One region of the Paeniglutamicibacter sp. NPDC091659 genome, then DNA from elsewhere that is predicted to be linked to it. Evidence: riboswitches for the same ligand, from Rfam matches in the RefSeq annotation. Region 1 holds a riboswitch; the other holds the start of a gene.
The links. Region 1 has a riboswitch for thiamine pyrophosphate ahead of thiM (hydroxyethylthiazole kinase). Riboswitches for the same ligand answer to the same signal wherever they lie in the genome.
Positions count from the first base shown of each region.

Region 2: linked by a shared signal. The riboswitch ahead of thiC (phosphomethylpyrimidine synthase ThiC) and the one ahead of thiM (hydroxyethylthiazole kinase) in region 1 are both predicted to bind thiamine pyrophosphate.

Region 1 is NZ_JBIVTO010000001.1:28,246-35,448, reverse strand. Features, by position in the region: gene thiD (bifunctional hydroxymethylpyrimidine kinase/phosphomethylpyrimidine kinase) at 1-722, opposite strand, end outside; gene thiE (thiamine phosphate synthase) at 719-1,390, opposite strand; gene thiM (hydroxyethylthiazole kinase) at 1,390-2,208, opposite strand; TPP riboswitch at 2,200-2,301, opposite strand; gene ACIQLF_RS00170 (aldehyde dehydrogenase family protein) at 2,423-3,886, shown strand; gene pgm (phosphoglucomutase (alpha-D-glucose-1,6-bisphosphate-dependent)) at 3,981-5,618, opposite strand; gene ACIQLF_RS00160 (hypothetical protein) at 5,656-5,955, opposite strand; gene ACIQLF_RS00155 (M4 family metallopeptidase) at 5,960-7,144, opposite strand.
Region 2 is NZ_JBIVTO010000002.1:519,406-526,608, forward strand. Features, by position in the region: gene lepB (signal peptidase I) at 80-682, opposite strand; gene rplS (50S ribosomal protein L19) at 826-1,185, opposite strand; TPP riboswitch at 1,583-1,690, shown strand; gene thiC (phosphomethylpyrimidine synthase ThiC) at 1,685-3,487, shown strand; gene ACIQLF_RS07460 (ankyrin repeat domain-containing protein) at 3,589-4,341, shown strand; gene ACIQLF_RS07465 (ankyrin repeat domain-containing protein) at 4,428-5,216, shown strand; gene trmD (tRNA (guanosine(37)-N1)-methyltransferase TrmD) at 5,228-6,040, opposite strand; gene rimM (ribosome maturation factor RimM) at 6,046-6,588, opposite strand; gene ACIQLF_RS07480 (RNA-binding protein) at 6,828-7,067, opposite strand; gene rpsP (30S ribosomal protein S16) at 7,071-7,203, opposite strand, start outside.

The DNA.
Region 1 (7,203 bases):
GACTCGACCCAGTCGCCGGTCCGCGCGTAGTGCGTGGCCAGGGCCGAGGAGAAGGAACACCCGGTGCCGTGGGTGTTCCGGGTGTCAAGGCGTGGGGAGACGACCTCGTGCAGCACCCCGTCGGCGTCGATGAGCGCATCGGGGCAGTCGGACCCGGCCAGGTGGCCGCCTTTGGCCAGCACCAGCACCGAATAGGTCGCGGCGACCTGCCGAGCCTGGGAAATGACCTCTTCCCAGGTCGTTGCGACCTCCGCGCGGGCGATGACGGCCAGCTCGGGGATGTTCGGGGTCAGCACGTCGGCGTGTTCCATGAGCCGGCGCAGGGCGTCCTCGGCGTCGGCGTCGAGCAGCCTGTCGCCGCTGGTGGCGATCATGACAGGGTCAAGGACCACCGGAACCGGGGCAGACAGGCGCGTTGCGGCCAGCCAGTCGGTGAGCGTGTCGATGATCCCGACGTTTGCCAGCATGCCGATCTTGATGGCGTCGATGGCCACGTCGTCGGACACGGCAAGCAGCTGTTCGCCCAGGAATTGCGCCGGCGGCACATGGACGGCCCGCACCCCGTGCGTGTTTTGGGCGGTGAGCGCGCTGATGACGGCCATCCCGTAGCCGCCGCAGGCGCCAATCGACTTCAGGTCGGCCTGGATGCCGGCGCCGCCGGAGGGGTCGGAACCGGCAATGGACAGGATGTTCTTGATGTCTTGCGTGAGGTCTTCGCTCATCGGGATGCCCCTGCCCAGGCGGCTTCCCACGTTGTGAGCAGTTCGGCGCTGGCCGCCTGCGGGTCCTCCGCCGAGCAGATGGCGCGGACCACGGCCATGCCGGCGGCCCCGCCGTCGACGATGCCGTCGATGTCGACCAATCCGAGGCCGCCGATGGCCACGCACGGCAGCGTGCTTTGGCCGACCGCGCGGGCCAGGCCCGCATGGCCGAGTGGTTCGGGATGGTCCTTCTTGGTGGGGGTCGCGTGGACCGCCCCGACGCCCAGGTAGTCGATGGTTCCGGGGAAGCGGGCGTTGAGCTCGCTGGCTGCGGCGATTTGCGCGTCCTTTGAGGCGCTCAGGCCCAGCACCGCATCGGGGCCGATCAGCGCACGGACCAGTTCGGCGGGGATGTCGGACTGGCCGATGTGTACGCCCTGCACGCTGGCACCCGAAGCTCGGGCGGCCAGGTACACGTCGACGCGGTCGTTGACCAGCAGGTCGGCCCGTCCCTCTGTGTGCACGGAGGACTTGCGGACCACCTCCAGGAATTCGGCCGCAGGCATGTCCTTGCAACGCAGCTGGACCGTCTTGACGCCGCCGGCGACAGCCGCGGCAATGATTTCGTCCAGCGGCCGGCCGGCGGTCGAGGCCGAATCGGCAACCAGGTAAACGCTGAGATCCCGCATCAGGAAAGCACCGCCTTTTCCATCAGTTCCTGCGGGCCGACCAGGGCCAACGCATCGAGGAAGTTCACCGCGAAGGAGCCGGGCCCGTTGCTGAGCAGTTCCGCGCGCTCGGCGGCTGCCGAGTAGAACGCGTGCGCCGCGACCGTCGCGACCAGCGCGTCGTCGTGGACGGCAACGAATGCGGCACAGATGGCACCGAGGGCGCAGCCGCCACCGGTCACGCGCGTCAGCAGGCTGCTGCCGCCGTGCACCAGCACGGTCCGGGCGCCGTCGGTCACCAGGTCCCGTGGACCGGAAACCGCGACCACGGCTCCGGTGCGCAGGGCCAGGGAGCGGGCGTGGGAGGCTGCGGATTCCACCGAGTCCGTCGACTCGACCCCGCGGCCGCCGGTGCCGGACTCCGCCAGCACCATGATTTCGGAGGCGTTGCCGCGGATGACGGTCGGGTTCAGCCCGCGCAGCTCGAAGGCCAGCTCGGTGCGGACCCGCAGGGCCCCCACGGCCACCGGGTCCAGCACCCACGGCGTGCCCGCGGCGTTGGCGGCGGCGACGGCCTCAAGGGCTCCGGCGCGCTGTTCGGCGTAGGGGGTTCCCAGATTGACGAGGGTTCCGGAGGCGATCGCGGCAAAGTCGCCGGCCTCCCCGGGCAGGTCGGCCATGGCCGGCGAGGCGCCGGCGGCCAGCAGCACATTGGCCGTGAAATTGGTGACCACAGTGTTGGTGATGCACTGGATCAGGGGGGTGGAGGCGCGCAGGGCCGACACGCAGTCGGCCAGCTCGCCGGGGCTTACAACAAATGAAGGCGCAATGGATTCCATTAGCAACATCCCTCCGCTAGTACGAACTAGATCAGGTGCGACGGGTCTTATCTCAGTTGGTGCGCATGCGCGCCAACACCCCGTGTCACTAAGCGCGAGCCTACCCCACGGTCGGGCCCTCGGTGCAACTACATTTCCTCCGCCGGCGTTTCGGGTCAGGCCCGCCGGGCGCGGCAGGCTGTCGGAGCAGGCGGCCGCGCCGTAGGCTCTGGGTATGGGCATTTTTCCTTACACTTCCGAACCCGTGGCTCCCCTGGAGAGCGCGGCGTCGAACGAGCTTGAGCTACCCCGTGTCGTCGCGGAGAATCCGGCAAGGATCGTCGAGATCGTCGACGCCATGCACGACGTGGTGGCCACGCGCCTGGCGCACCCGAGGCGCTTCAGGGCATCGCAGCTCAAGGCCCTGGAACGCATGCTGGATGCGCACCAGCAGGACTTCATCGATGCGCTGGCCGACGACCTGGGCAAGGGCGCGGTCGAGGCGAAGCTGACCGAAATCGACATGGTGCGCGCCGAGATCGACCACGCCCAGCTGCACCTTTCGGAGTGGATGGAATCCAAGGCGGTGAAGATCCCGCTGGCGCTGCACCCCGCGGCGGCCAAGATCGAGCCGCAGCCGCTCGGCGTGGTGCTCATCATCGGCGCCTGGAACTACCCGCTGCAGCTCATGCTGGCCCCGCTGGTTGCCGCCATCGCCGCGGGCAACGTGGCGGTGCTCAAGCCCTCGGAGCTGGCCCCCGCCACGTCGATCGCGCTGGGGAAGCTGATCCCGCAGTTCCTGGACCAGCGTGCCTACGCGGTGGTCCAGGGCGGCGCCGGCACCAGCAAGGTCCTTCTGGAGCAGCAGTTCGACCACATCTTCTACACCGGCGGGGAAAAGGTCGGGCGGATCGTGGCCCGTGCCGCGGCCGAACACCTGACGCCCGTCACCCTTGAACTGGGCGGCAAGTCCCCGGCCGTGGTGATGGACGGATCCCACGCGGCCGTCGCCCGTCGCCTGGCCTACGGCAAGTTCATGAACGCGGGCCAGACCTGCGTGGCGCCCGACTACGTGCTGGCCGTCGGGAATGCGGCCGAGACCCTGGAAAAGCAGCTGGCCAAGGCCATCACCGGGTTCTACGGAAAGTCCCCGTTGGAGAGCCGCGACTACGGGCGGATCGTCAACCGGGCGCACTTCAACAGGCTCGTCTCCTACCTGGAGCAGGGGGAAGTGGTGATCGGCGGCGGATACGACGAGGCGACGCTGAAGATCGAACCCACGGTGATGATCAACGTCGATCCGGATTCCCCGCTCATGCAGGAGGAAATCTTCGGGCCGATCCTGCCGATCATGAAGGTCGAGAGCTTCGACGCTGCGGTGCGCTTCATCAACTCGCGCCCCAACCCGCTGGCCGCCTACCTGTTCAGCGAGAACCCGCGCCTGCAGTCGTCCTTCGGCGACCAGGTGCGTGCCGGGGCGATCGTGCACAACGCCCCGAACCTGCACCTTGCGGTGCCGTCGCTTCCCTTCGGCGGGGTCGGGGCCTCCGGCATGGGTTCCTACCACGGCCGCCACGGCTTCGAGCGGCTCTCGCAGATGCGCCCGGTCATGGTCAAGACCGCGGTGGTCGACACGCTCAAGGCGATCTACCCGCCGTACACCTGGGCGAAGAGCAAGATCATCGACAGGCTGCTCTAGCCCAACCAGAAGCAGCCCAACCAAAAACAGGCGCACCAAAAAACCGGCGGCCGGCGGGAATCCATGTCGATTCCCGCCGGCCGTTTAGCGGTTTCTAGCCGAGCACCGAATCAACGATCGTCTTGGCCTCGGCCTGCACCCGGGCCAAGTGTTCGTCGCCGAGGAAGGACTCCGCGTAGATCTTGTAGACGTCCTCGGTGCCCGACGGGCGCGCCGCGAACCAGGCGTTTTCGGTGGTGACCTTCAGGCCGCCGATCTTCGCCCCGTTGCCCGGGGCCTCGGTCAGCCGCGCCGTGATGGGTTCGCCGGCAAGCTCGTCGGCCGTGACGTCGGTTGCCGACAGGCTGCCGAGCTTTGCCTTCTGCTCGCGGGTGGCCGGGGCGTCGATGCGCGCGTAGCTGGGCGCCCCGTGGGTTTCGGCCAGGCGTGCGTAGTGCACCGACGGGGTGGAACCCGTGGTTGCCGTGATTTCGCTGGCCAGCAGGGACATGATGATGCCGTCCTTGTCGGTGGTCCAGGTGGTGCCGTCGTGGCGCAGGAACGATGCGCCGGCGGATTCCTCGCCGCCGAAGGCGCCCGAGCCGTCCAGCAGACCCGGCACGAACCACTTGAAGCCCACCGGGACCTCCACCAGCTTGCGGCCGAGGTCCGCGGCGACGCGGTCGATCATGGAGGAGGACACAAGGGTCTTGCCGATCGAGGCGTCCTTGGACCAGCCGCTGCGGTTGGAGTACAGGTACTCGATGGCCACGGCCAGGAAGTGGTTCGGGTTCATCAGCCCGGCATCCGGGGTGACGATGCCGTGGCGGTCGGCGTCGGCGTCGTTGCCCGTGGCGATGTCGAAGGAATTGCGCTGTGCAATCAGTGAGGCCATGGCGGAGGCCGAGGAGCAGTCCATGCGGATCTTGCCGTCGGTGTCCAGCGACATGAACGCAAAGCGCGGGTCGACCTGGGTGTTCACGACGGTGAGGTCGATCCTGTGGGTTTCGGCGATCGCGGCCCAGTAGTCGACCGAGGCCCCGCCCATCGGGTCGGCGCCGATGCGCACGCCCGCGTTGCGGATCGCGTCCAGGTCCAGCACCGAGGGCAGGTCGTTGACGTAGGAGGCCATGAAGTCGAAGGCACCGATCTTGCCGGTCAACCGGGCGGCGCCCAAGGAGGTCCGCTTCACGCCGCGCAGCCCGTTGGCCAGCAGCTCGTTGGCGCGGTCGGCGATCCAGGAGGTGGCGTCGGTGTCCGCGGGGCCGCCGTGCGGCGGGTTGTACTTCAGGCCGCCGTCGGCCGGCGGATTGTGCGACGGGGTGATGAGGATGCCGTCCGCGCGGGCGGCCGCAGGGTCGGCATTGTGGGTGAGGACCGCGTGGCTGAGCGCCGGGGTGGGGGTCCAGCCGTTGCGCGCATCGGCCAGGATCGCCACGCCGTTTCCGGCGAGAACCTCCAGGACGGTGTCCTGGGCCGGGTCCGAGAGCGCGTGGGTGTCCTTGCCCACGAAGACCGGCCCGGTGATCTTTTGCCCGGCCCGGTACTCGACGATGGCCTGGGTAATCGCGGCAATGTGGTCCTCGTTGAAGGACCCGTTCAGCGAGGAGCCGCGGTGCCCGGAGGTCCCGAAGACCACCTTCTGGGCGGGGTCGGCCGCATCCGGGTGGATCGAGAAGTAGGCGTCGCGAACCGCGGAAAGGTCGATCAGGTCATGGGGCATTGCCGGGCTGCCGGCTCGGGGGTGAGACATGAACCAATATTCTCATGCAGCGCCCGGCGCCGCCCGGTCAATGGGCCGTCTTGATCACGTGTTCGGCCAGTAGACGGGCGGGCCCGGTCAACAGGGAGTCCGGAACCCGGTGGTCCTCACCGTCGATGGACAGGAACCAGTTGAAGGCGTCGCGGACCTGGCCGGCGTCCTCTTCGGCGTCGAGGCGGCGAAGCTGTTCCAGTGCCCCGAGCGCCAGCCGGACCCAGGGTTCGTCCTCCGGCGGCGAATCGTGGACATGAAGCTCGAGGACGCCGGCGCGGGAAATGCCCGCAACCCCGCCGCTGCGCCTCACCTGCACCGTAAATAGGTCGTTCATGGTTTCACGCGGCTTCTTGTTCGTCCTTGAATTGGGGAACCACTCCCACGCCGTCCCAGGCCGCGGCCAGCGCCTTGTCCTCCGCGGATCCGACGCCGTAGTCCCGGCGGGCCTGCAGGAGTGTCTGCGCCGCAAAGGTCGCGAAGGTTGAATCCTCCGGAAGCGACCGGGTGACGATGACGTTGAACCACACCGACCCGGCACGTTCCCACGCGTGGCCGCCCAGCGCCGTGGCAAACAGGTAAAACGCGTGGTTGGGAATGCCCGAGTTCAGGTGCACGCCGCCGGAGTCTTCCTTGGTGTGGATGTAGGAGTCCATGTGGGACGGCTGCGGGTCGCGGCCCATGATGGGGTCGTCGTAGGCGGTGCCGGGCGCCGCCATGGATCGCAGCGCCTTGGCGTTCACCCGAGGGTGGAACAGGCCCTTGCCGATGAGCCAGCTGGCATCGGCGGCCTCCTCGCCGGCGACGAATTGTTCAACGAGTGCACCCAGGACATCGGCAATGGATTCGTTCAACGCCCCGGACTGGCCGTGGTACTTGAAATTCGTCGTGTACTGCAGCAGTCCGTGGCCCAGTTCGTGGGCGATGACGCTGAGCGAGGAGGTGAAGGAATTGAAGATCTCCCCGTCCCCGTCGCCCATGACCATTTGCGTGCCGTCCCAGAACGCGTTGTCGTACTCGTGGCCGTAGTGCACGGTGCCGCGCAACGCCATGCCCGCTCCGTCCAAGCTGGACCGCTTGAACTGGTCGGCAAGGAAATCATGGACGGCGCCGAGCCCGTCATAGGCCCGGTTGACGTCGCCGTCGTCGACCGGGGCGTCGCCCTCGGACCGGACCAATGCGCCGGGGGTCACCTCGATCCCCTGTGCATCGCTGATCGTGCGCTGCAGGCGCCCGGACGGTTCGATCAGAATTGTCCGGGGCGGGGTTTCCGCAAGCTGCCGTTCGTGGCGCAAGGCCTGGTCCAGCAGGAGCGTTTGCCTGGCGCGGGCGGCAATCCGGGTGCGCGTCTCCGGTCCGACGGGGTCGGCGTCCTCGCCGAGCGGTGCACGGGCAATGAAATCCCGCATCGATGCCGGGGCTTCCCAGGCGCCGTCGCATGCGGCCATGGAGGCCAGCAGGTACGGCGGAACCGCCCGGTGTTGGCTGTGGTCGTTCAAGGTTTTCTTCATGGTTCTCTTGGCCATGCAGCCAACTCTTCCACCGCATCCTGAGCGGCGGGTGTGAACGTGCTGTGGCCGGCGAG
Region 2 (7,203 bases), on a different contig from region 1:
CCCGGCGCCACTATTGCGGCGACACCTTGGGAGCCCCGCAACCGCTCATGTGTGGCGGGGAATCCGAGGGGCCTGGCTGCTACTCGGGCGCCGATGCGGTGTCTGGCTCCGTGGTTCCGTCGCCCACGGGACGCTTGCGGTCGAGCGGCCAAATGACCTCACGGGCCTGCCCTAGGACCCTGTCGACAGAAATCATGCCGCCGCCGGGCGCACCGAGCAACGCCCGGGAGTCCTCGGAGACCGAGCGGTGGTCGCCCATGACCCAAATGCGGCCGTGCGGAACCTTGGCGGTGAACTCCTGCTCGCTGGGCTTGTCGCCGGCATAGAGGTAGGGCTCATCCAGCGGATGGCCGTTGACGCTGAGCTTGCCGTCCGGCCCGCAGCAGGCGACGGTGTCCCCTGCCACGCCGATGACACGCTTGACGTACACCGAGTCGTTGCCGGCAAGGCGAAGTGCCCAGGCAAGGGAATCCACGGCATTGGGACTTTGATAGGGCAGGAAGGAGCCACGGCCGTCAAAAATGATGATGTCGCCGCGCTTGATGGGCTCTGACTTGTAGGCAAGGCGGTTCACCAAGAGCCCGTCACCGGGGTTCAACGTCGATTCCATGGAGGCGGAACCGATGTAGTAGAAATCAATGATCGTTGCACGGATCACCAAGGTGATCACTGCCGCGGCCATGAGGGCGCCAACGGCAAAGCGCCAGCCCCGCGAACGGGACCGGCGCTTTGCTGAAGCGGAAAAACTTTCCGATTCTGTAGGTTGATCCACGATGGATCCCCGTGACCGCGCGAAGGCGGAAACGAAGGTTCTCGCTTTTCTTACTACTTGGCGGTGCGGAAGTCGCGCTTTTCGCGGATCTTCGCAGCCTTGCCGTGGCGATCGCGCATGTAGAACAGCTTCGCACGGCGAACGTCGCCGCGGGAAACCAGTTCGATCTTTTCGAGGACCGGGGAGTGTACCGGGAAGGTACGCTCTACGCCGACGCCGAAGGAGACCTTGCGAACGGTGAAGGTTTCGCGAACGCCGTCACCCTGGCGACCAAGGACGAAGCCCTGGAAGACCTGGACACGGGAGTTCTTGCCTTCGATGATGTTTACGTGAACCTTGACGGTGTCACCCGGGCGGAAAGCCGGGACATCGGTGCGCAGCGAGGCTGCATCGACAGAGTCGAGAATATGCATGAATGCATCTCCTAGGCAGACGCCGCAGGTCACCTACCTTAGACACGGGACACTTATTTTCCCCGACGCACAAAAGCGCGACGGCAGAAAGATTTGGTGTTCCGAAGCTTGGTACCGGGACCCGTTTGCGGATCCTCGGCGGATCAACTGTTGACTCGTTCCCCCTGCGGCAGGAGCAGAACCCAGTAGACCCAAGAATCCATTTTGCCATACTCCCGGCCATGCGGCGAAGTCCGGCACCCCGGGAGCTGCTCCCGCGGTCGCGATTCTTCGGCACACCCGACCCGCGTTCCGCCGTCGCCGGGCGATCGGCGGCACCCACGGCTCGGTGTCGAGGCGGCGCCACGCGTGTCCGACGTTACATTTGACCCTTCGGCGGAATGTGCTGTAGCTTCACTTACGACCACACGGGAGCCCTTGCAGGGGCTGAGATCGAGCTGACGCAGCTTGCGACCGTTGAACCTGTCCGGGTAATGCCGGCGAAGGAAGTGAGTACTCCTTGAGCACCATCGAAACAACGATCAACCCTGCCCAAGACGCCCCCGAGGCAACCGAAACCCAATCCCTGAGGTCCCACTCGCTGGCCTACCTCGAGGATGCCGATTCCGGGATCCGGGTCCCGGTGACCGAGATCGCGCTGGAACCCTCCCCCGGCGGCCAGCCCAACGCCCCGCTGCGGGTGTACCGCACCGCGGGTCCGGGCAGCGACCCGGTCGTGGGGCTGCCGCCGTTCCGCGCGCCGTGGATCGCGGACCGCTCGGACACCGAGACGTACGCGGGCCGCGAACGCAACCTGCTCGACGACGGCAAGTCGGCGATGCGCCGGGGGGCCGCCTCGGCCGAGTGGAAGGGAGCCAAGCCGGAACCCCGGCGCGCGGATCCCGGGAAACGGGTGACCCAGATGCACTACGCCCGCCGGGGCATCACCACCCCGGAAATGCGCTTCGTCGCCCTGCGCGAGAACTGTGACGTGGAGCTGGTGCGCAGCGAGGTCGCGGCCGGCCGGGCGATCATCCCGAACAACATCAACCACCCCGAGTCCGAGCCAATGGTCATCGGCAAGGCGTTCCTGGTGAAGATCAACGCCAACATCGGCAACTCCGCGGTGACAAGTTCCATTGCCGAGGAGGTCGACAAGCTGCAGTGGGCCACCCGGTGGGGCGCCGACACCGTGATGGACCTGTCCACCGGCGACGACATCCACACCACCCGCGAATGGCTGATCCGCAACGCCCCGGTTCCCATCGGCACCGTGCCGATCTACCAGGCTCTGGAAAAGGTCAACGGCGAGGCCAACGCACTGACCTGGGAGATCTTCCGCGACACGGTGATCGAGCAGTGCGAGCAGGGCGTCGACTACATGACCATCCACGCGGGCGTGCTGTTGCGCTACGTGCCGCTGACGGCCAACCGGGTCACCGGCATCGTCTCGCGCGGCGGTGCCATCATGGCCGGCTGGTGCCTGGCCCACCACCAGGAGAACTTCCTCTACACGCACTTCGACGAGCTGTGCGAGATCTTCGCCCAGTACGACGTCGCGTTCTCGCTCGGCGACGGGCTGCGCCCCGGATCGATCGCCGACGCCAACGACGCGGCCCAGTTCGCGGAGCTGGACACCCTCGCGGAGCTGACGGCCAGGGCCTGGGAATACGACGTGCAGGTCATGGTCGAGGGCCCCGGGCACATCCCGTTCCACCTGGTGCGGGAGAACGTCGAACGCCAGCAGGAGCTGTGCAAGGGCGCGCCCTTCTACACGCTCGGCCCGCTGGTCACCGACATCGCACCGGGCTACGACCACATCACCAGCGCGATCGGCGCCACGGAGATCGCCCGCTACGGCACGGCCATGCTCTGCTACGTGACGCCCAAGGAGCACTTGGGCCTGCCGAACAAGGACGACGTGAAGACCGGGGTGATCACCTACAAGATCGCCGCCCACGCCGCGGACCTGGCCAAGGGGCACCCGGGTGCCTCCGCGCGGGACGACGCCCTGTCCAAGGCGCGCTTCGAGTTCCGCTGGCGCGACCAGTTCGCCCTGTCGCTGGACCCGGTCACCGCCGAGTCCTTCCACGACGAGACGCTGCCCGCCGAGCCGGCCAAGACCGCGCACTTCTGCTCCATGTGCGGCCCGAAGTTCTGCTCGATGCGCATCAGCCAGGACATCAGGGACGAGTACGGGTCGGCCGAGTCGCAGGCCGCCATCGCCCAGATGTACGACGGGATGCGGGCCAAGAGCCGGGAGTTCCTGGCCTCCGGGGGCAAGGTCTATCTGCCCGAACTGGAAGTCCCGGCCAAGGTCTAGACCGGGATTCCGTCCCGTGTTCCCCCGCAGCAGGCCGGCGCGGGGGCACGGGACGTCCCGGGCCTCGACCACGTCGGCGGTCCGAAACTAGTATGGGGCCCATGCCCCTTCCACGCCCGGTTCGCGTCCTGACCACTGGTTCGTTGCTTGCTGCGCTGTTGGCGGTGAGCGCCTGCAGCACCCCGGAGACCGGGGCTCCGGAAACCCCGGCACCCACGCGCGGGGCCGCACCCGAAACCGCCAACGAAAATGCCGCGGCGCTGGGCCCGGCGCTGCTGGCCGCGGCCGTGGCGAACGACGGCCCCGGGGTGCGCAGGCTGCTCGAGGCCGGGGCCAACCCCGACCACCGGGATGCACGGGATCGGCCGGTGCTGGTGGTGGCGACCCGCGCCAACGCCGTGGAGGCCGTGCGCGAGCTGGTCCTTGCGGGGGCCGACGTGAATGCCAAGGACGCGATGTCCGATTCGGCGTTCCTCTACGCCGGGGCCGAGGGCCTGGACGAAATCCTGGCGCTCACCCTCGAGCACGGGGCCGACGTGGCCAGCATCAACCGCTACGGCGGCACGGCGCTGATCCCCGCCTGCGAACGCGCCCACCTTGAAACCATCGGGTTGCTCCTGGCAACCCGGATCGACGTGGACCACGTGAACAACTTGGGCTGGACCTGCCTGCTGGAGGCCGTCGTCCTGGGCGACGGCGGCACGGCCCACCAGGAAGTCGTTCGGCTGCTGATCGCGGCCGGCGCGGACCTGGACATCGAGGATTCCGAAGGCACCACGGCGCTCGGGCATGCGCTGCGGATGCAGCAAGGCGCCGTGGCCCGGCTGCTGCGGGAGGCCGGGGCGCGACGCTAGGCCAGAGGACCAAGGTTGCCGTTGGCGCCGGGAATCTGACGCCCGATGGCCTCGACCACGCCCCTGCCGCGAAATAGGATGAGGCCATGTCCAAGACGCCCGCGGTACGGAAGCTGGTCACGTGTTCGGTCATTGCCGCGCTCCTGTGCCTCGGCGCCTGCGGCATCCCCACCTCGGGCGTGCCGGGGTCCGTGGCACCGGCGACCCCGCCCACGGCAACCTTGAATCCCGACGCCGCGGCGGTCCTGGGACATGCCTTGATCCACGCGGCATCGGTCAACGACACGGCCGAGGTGGGCAGGCTGCTGGAGGCCGGCGCCCCCGTGGACTACCGCGGGGAGGACGCGCGGACGGCGCTGCTCGCCGCAACCAGGGCCAACGCGATCGAGGCGGCGCGCGAACTCATGGAGCACGGCGCGAACGTGAACGCGAAGGACGAGCTGAGGGACTCGGCGTTCCTCTATGCCGGAGCCGCGGGGCTCACCGAAATCCTGGTCCTGACCCTGGAGCACGGGGCCGACCTCCGCGCCACCAACCGCAACGGGAACACCGCGCTGATCCCGGCCTGCGAGCATGGCTACGCCGAAACGGTGGAGATCCTGATCGACAACGACATCGATGTGAACCACGTGAACGACCGCGGCTTGACCTGCCTGCTCGAGGCTGTCACCCAGGGCGACGGGTCGCAGCCCTACCAGGAGGTGGTGGCGATGCTGATCGACGACGAGGCGGGCCTGGGCATCAAGGACCCCCAGGGACTGACCGCGTTGGACCACGCCCGCCGGTTAAAGCAAAGCTCGGTGGTCCAGCTGCTCGAAAGCGCCGGATCACCGAGCCAGGCCACAACGACCGGCTCCACTACGACCGGACCCTGATCCTGTTCGACCTAGACCTGCCCGGCCTCGCCCTTGGCGACGATCTTGCCGTCGACGATGGCAAAGCCGCTGTGCCACAGGGTGTCGCGGTCGTGGCGGTTCAGCGTCGCGACGTCCAGCTGCACGATCAGGTCCGGGCGGCGCGCCGCGGTGCGTTCCAGCTGCTTGTTGCGGCGGAAGCGGGCGATCTTTCCGTGGTTGCCCGAGAGCAGCACCTCGGGGACCTCGCGGCCCTCCCAGGTGGCCGGCTTGGTGTACACCGGGTACTCCAGCAGGCCGTCGGAGTGGGACTCCTCGACCAGGGATTCCGGGTTGCCGATGACGCCGGGGATCAGCCGGCCGATGGCCTCTACCATGGCCAGGACCGCCACTTCTCCCCCGTTGAGCACGTAGTCGCCGATGGAGACCGGGCGGACGTCGAAGGCCTCGGCGGCGGATTCGATGACGCGCTCGTCGATGCCCTCGTAGCGCCCGCAGGCGAAAGCCAGGTGCTCGGCCTCGGCCAGCTCGTAGGCCATTTCCTGGTTGAACACGGCACCCGCGGGCGACGGCACGATCAGGATCGGCTTGTCGCCCGAGCCCTTGGCCACCGGCGATTCGGTGGCGATGCGGCCCAGCGCGGCCGCCCAGGGCTCGGGCTTCATGACCATGCCGGCGCCGCCGCCGTACGGGGTGTCGTCCACCGTGCGGTGGCGGTCGTGGGTGTAGTCGCGCAGGTCGTGGACGTTCAGGTCCAGGAGGTTTTCGCGGCGGGCCTTGCCGATCAGCGAAAGATCGAGCGCTGCCAGGTACTCGGGAAAGATGGAGACGACATCGATGCGCATCGGGGCTAGGCTTCCTGACCCGGGTTCTCGTCGGCGGCGTCCTCGCGGTTGATCTCGAAGAGGCCTTCCGGCGGGGTCATCAGGATGTAGCCGCCCTCGATGTTGACCTCGGGAACGATGCTCTCCACGAAAGGAACGTAGACCTCGTCGCCGTCGTTGGACTTGACCACCAGGAGGTCCTGGACGTTTCCGGTGCGCAGCGCGGTGACCTTGCCAATGACCTTGTCATTGACGCGGGCCTCGAGGTCCACGAGTTCGTGCTCGTACCAGCCCTCGCCCTCGTCCTCGACGTCATCGGTTTCGATGAACAGCTTTGCGCCGCGGATCGTTTCGGCGGTGTTGCGGTCGAGGATTTCCTCGAAGGCCAGCAGAAGGATTTCCTTGTTCCAGCGCGCACCCTCGACGGTGAGGGTCTTGATGCCGGGGTGCTCCACCTCGAAGACGGATCCCGGGACAAAACGGTCTTCCGGTGCATCGGTCAAGACCTGCACCGTCACCTCGCCGCGGATACCGTGTGGCTTGCCAATGCGGGCGACCTGCAGGCGCATGCGTTTTCTCCTTGAATAGGTGGGGGTCCGGGGATCCGGTGCTGGTGGTGGCGCGGCTTTGCGGCGGGAAGGCCGGAAAACCACTAAGTCTTGCTTCTAATCTTACGTGGCCGCGGGATGCCCCTCATGCGGGTCCCGTGAGCGTTGCATCGCATTTTGTCTTTAACGCACTGCGGCCCCACGCTTCCCTTGCGGGAATGTGGGGCCGCAGCTACACAAAAATATGTGTCAGAGGCTGGCTACCGGCGACGATCCGTGTCGACAACGTCAACACGAATTGGTTCGTCTGCCAGAGCGGCAATCACGGTGCGCAGCGCTTTCGCGGTGCGACCCTGACGTCCAATGACCCGACCGAGATCCTCGGGGTGCACGCGCACCTCAAGGATGTCACCGCGACGGTTCCCCTTCAACGCGACCTGCACGTCGTCGGGGGTGTCTACGATGCCACGTACCAGGTGATCCAGCGCATCTACGAGCACTGGCTACTCAGCCTCGGTTGCTTCTGCCTCAACGGCTTCAGCGGCAGGCTTTTCAGCCTTCTTGGTGATGGCCTCGGGCAGGATGACCGAGCCCTTCTCCGGAACAACGAAAGCAGGCTTCGGCTGCTTGAACTTC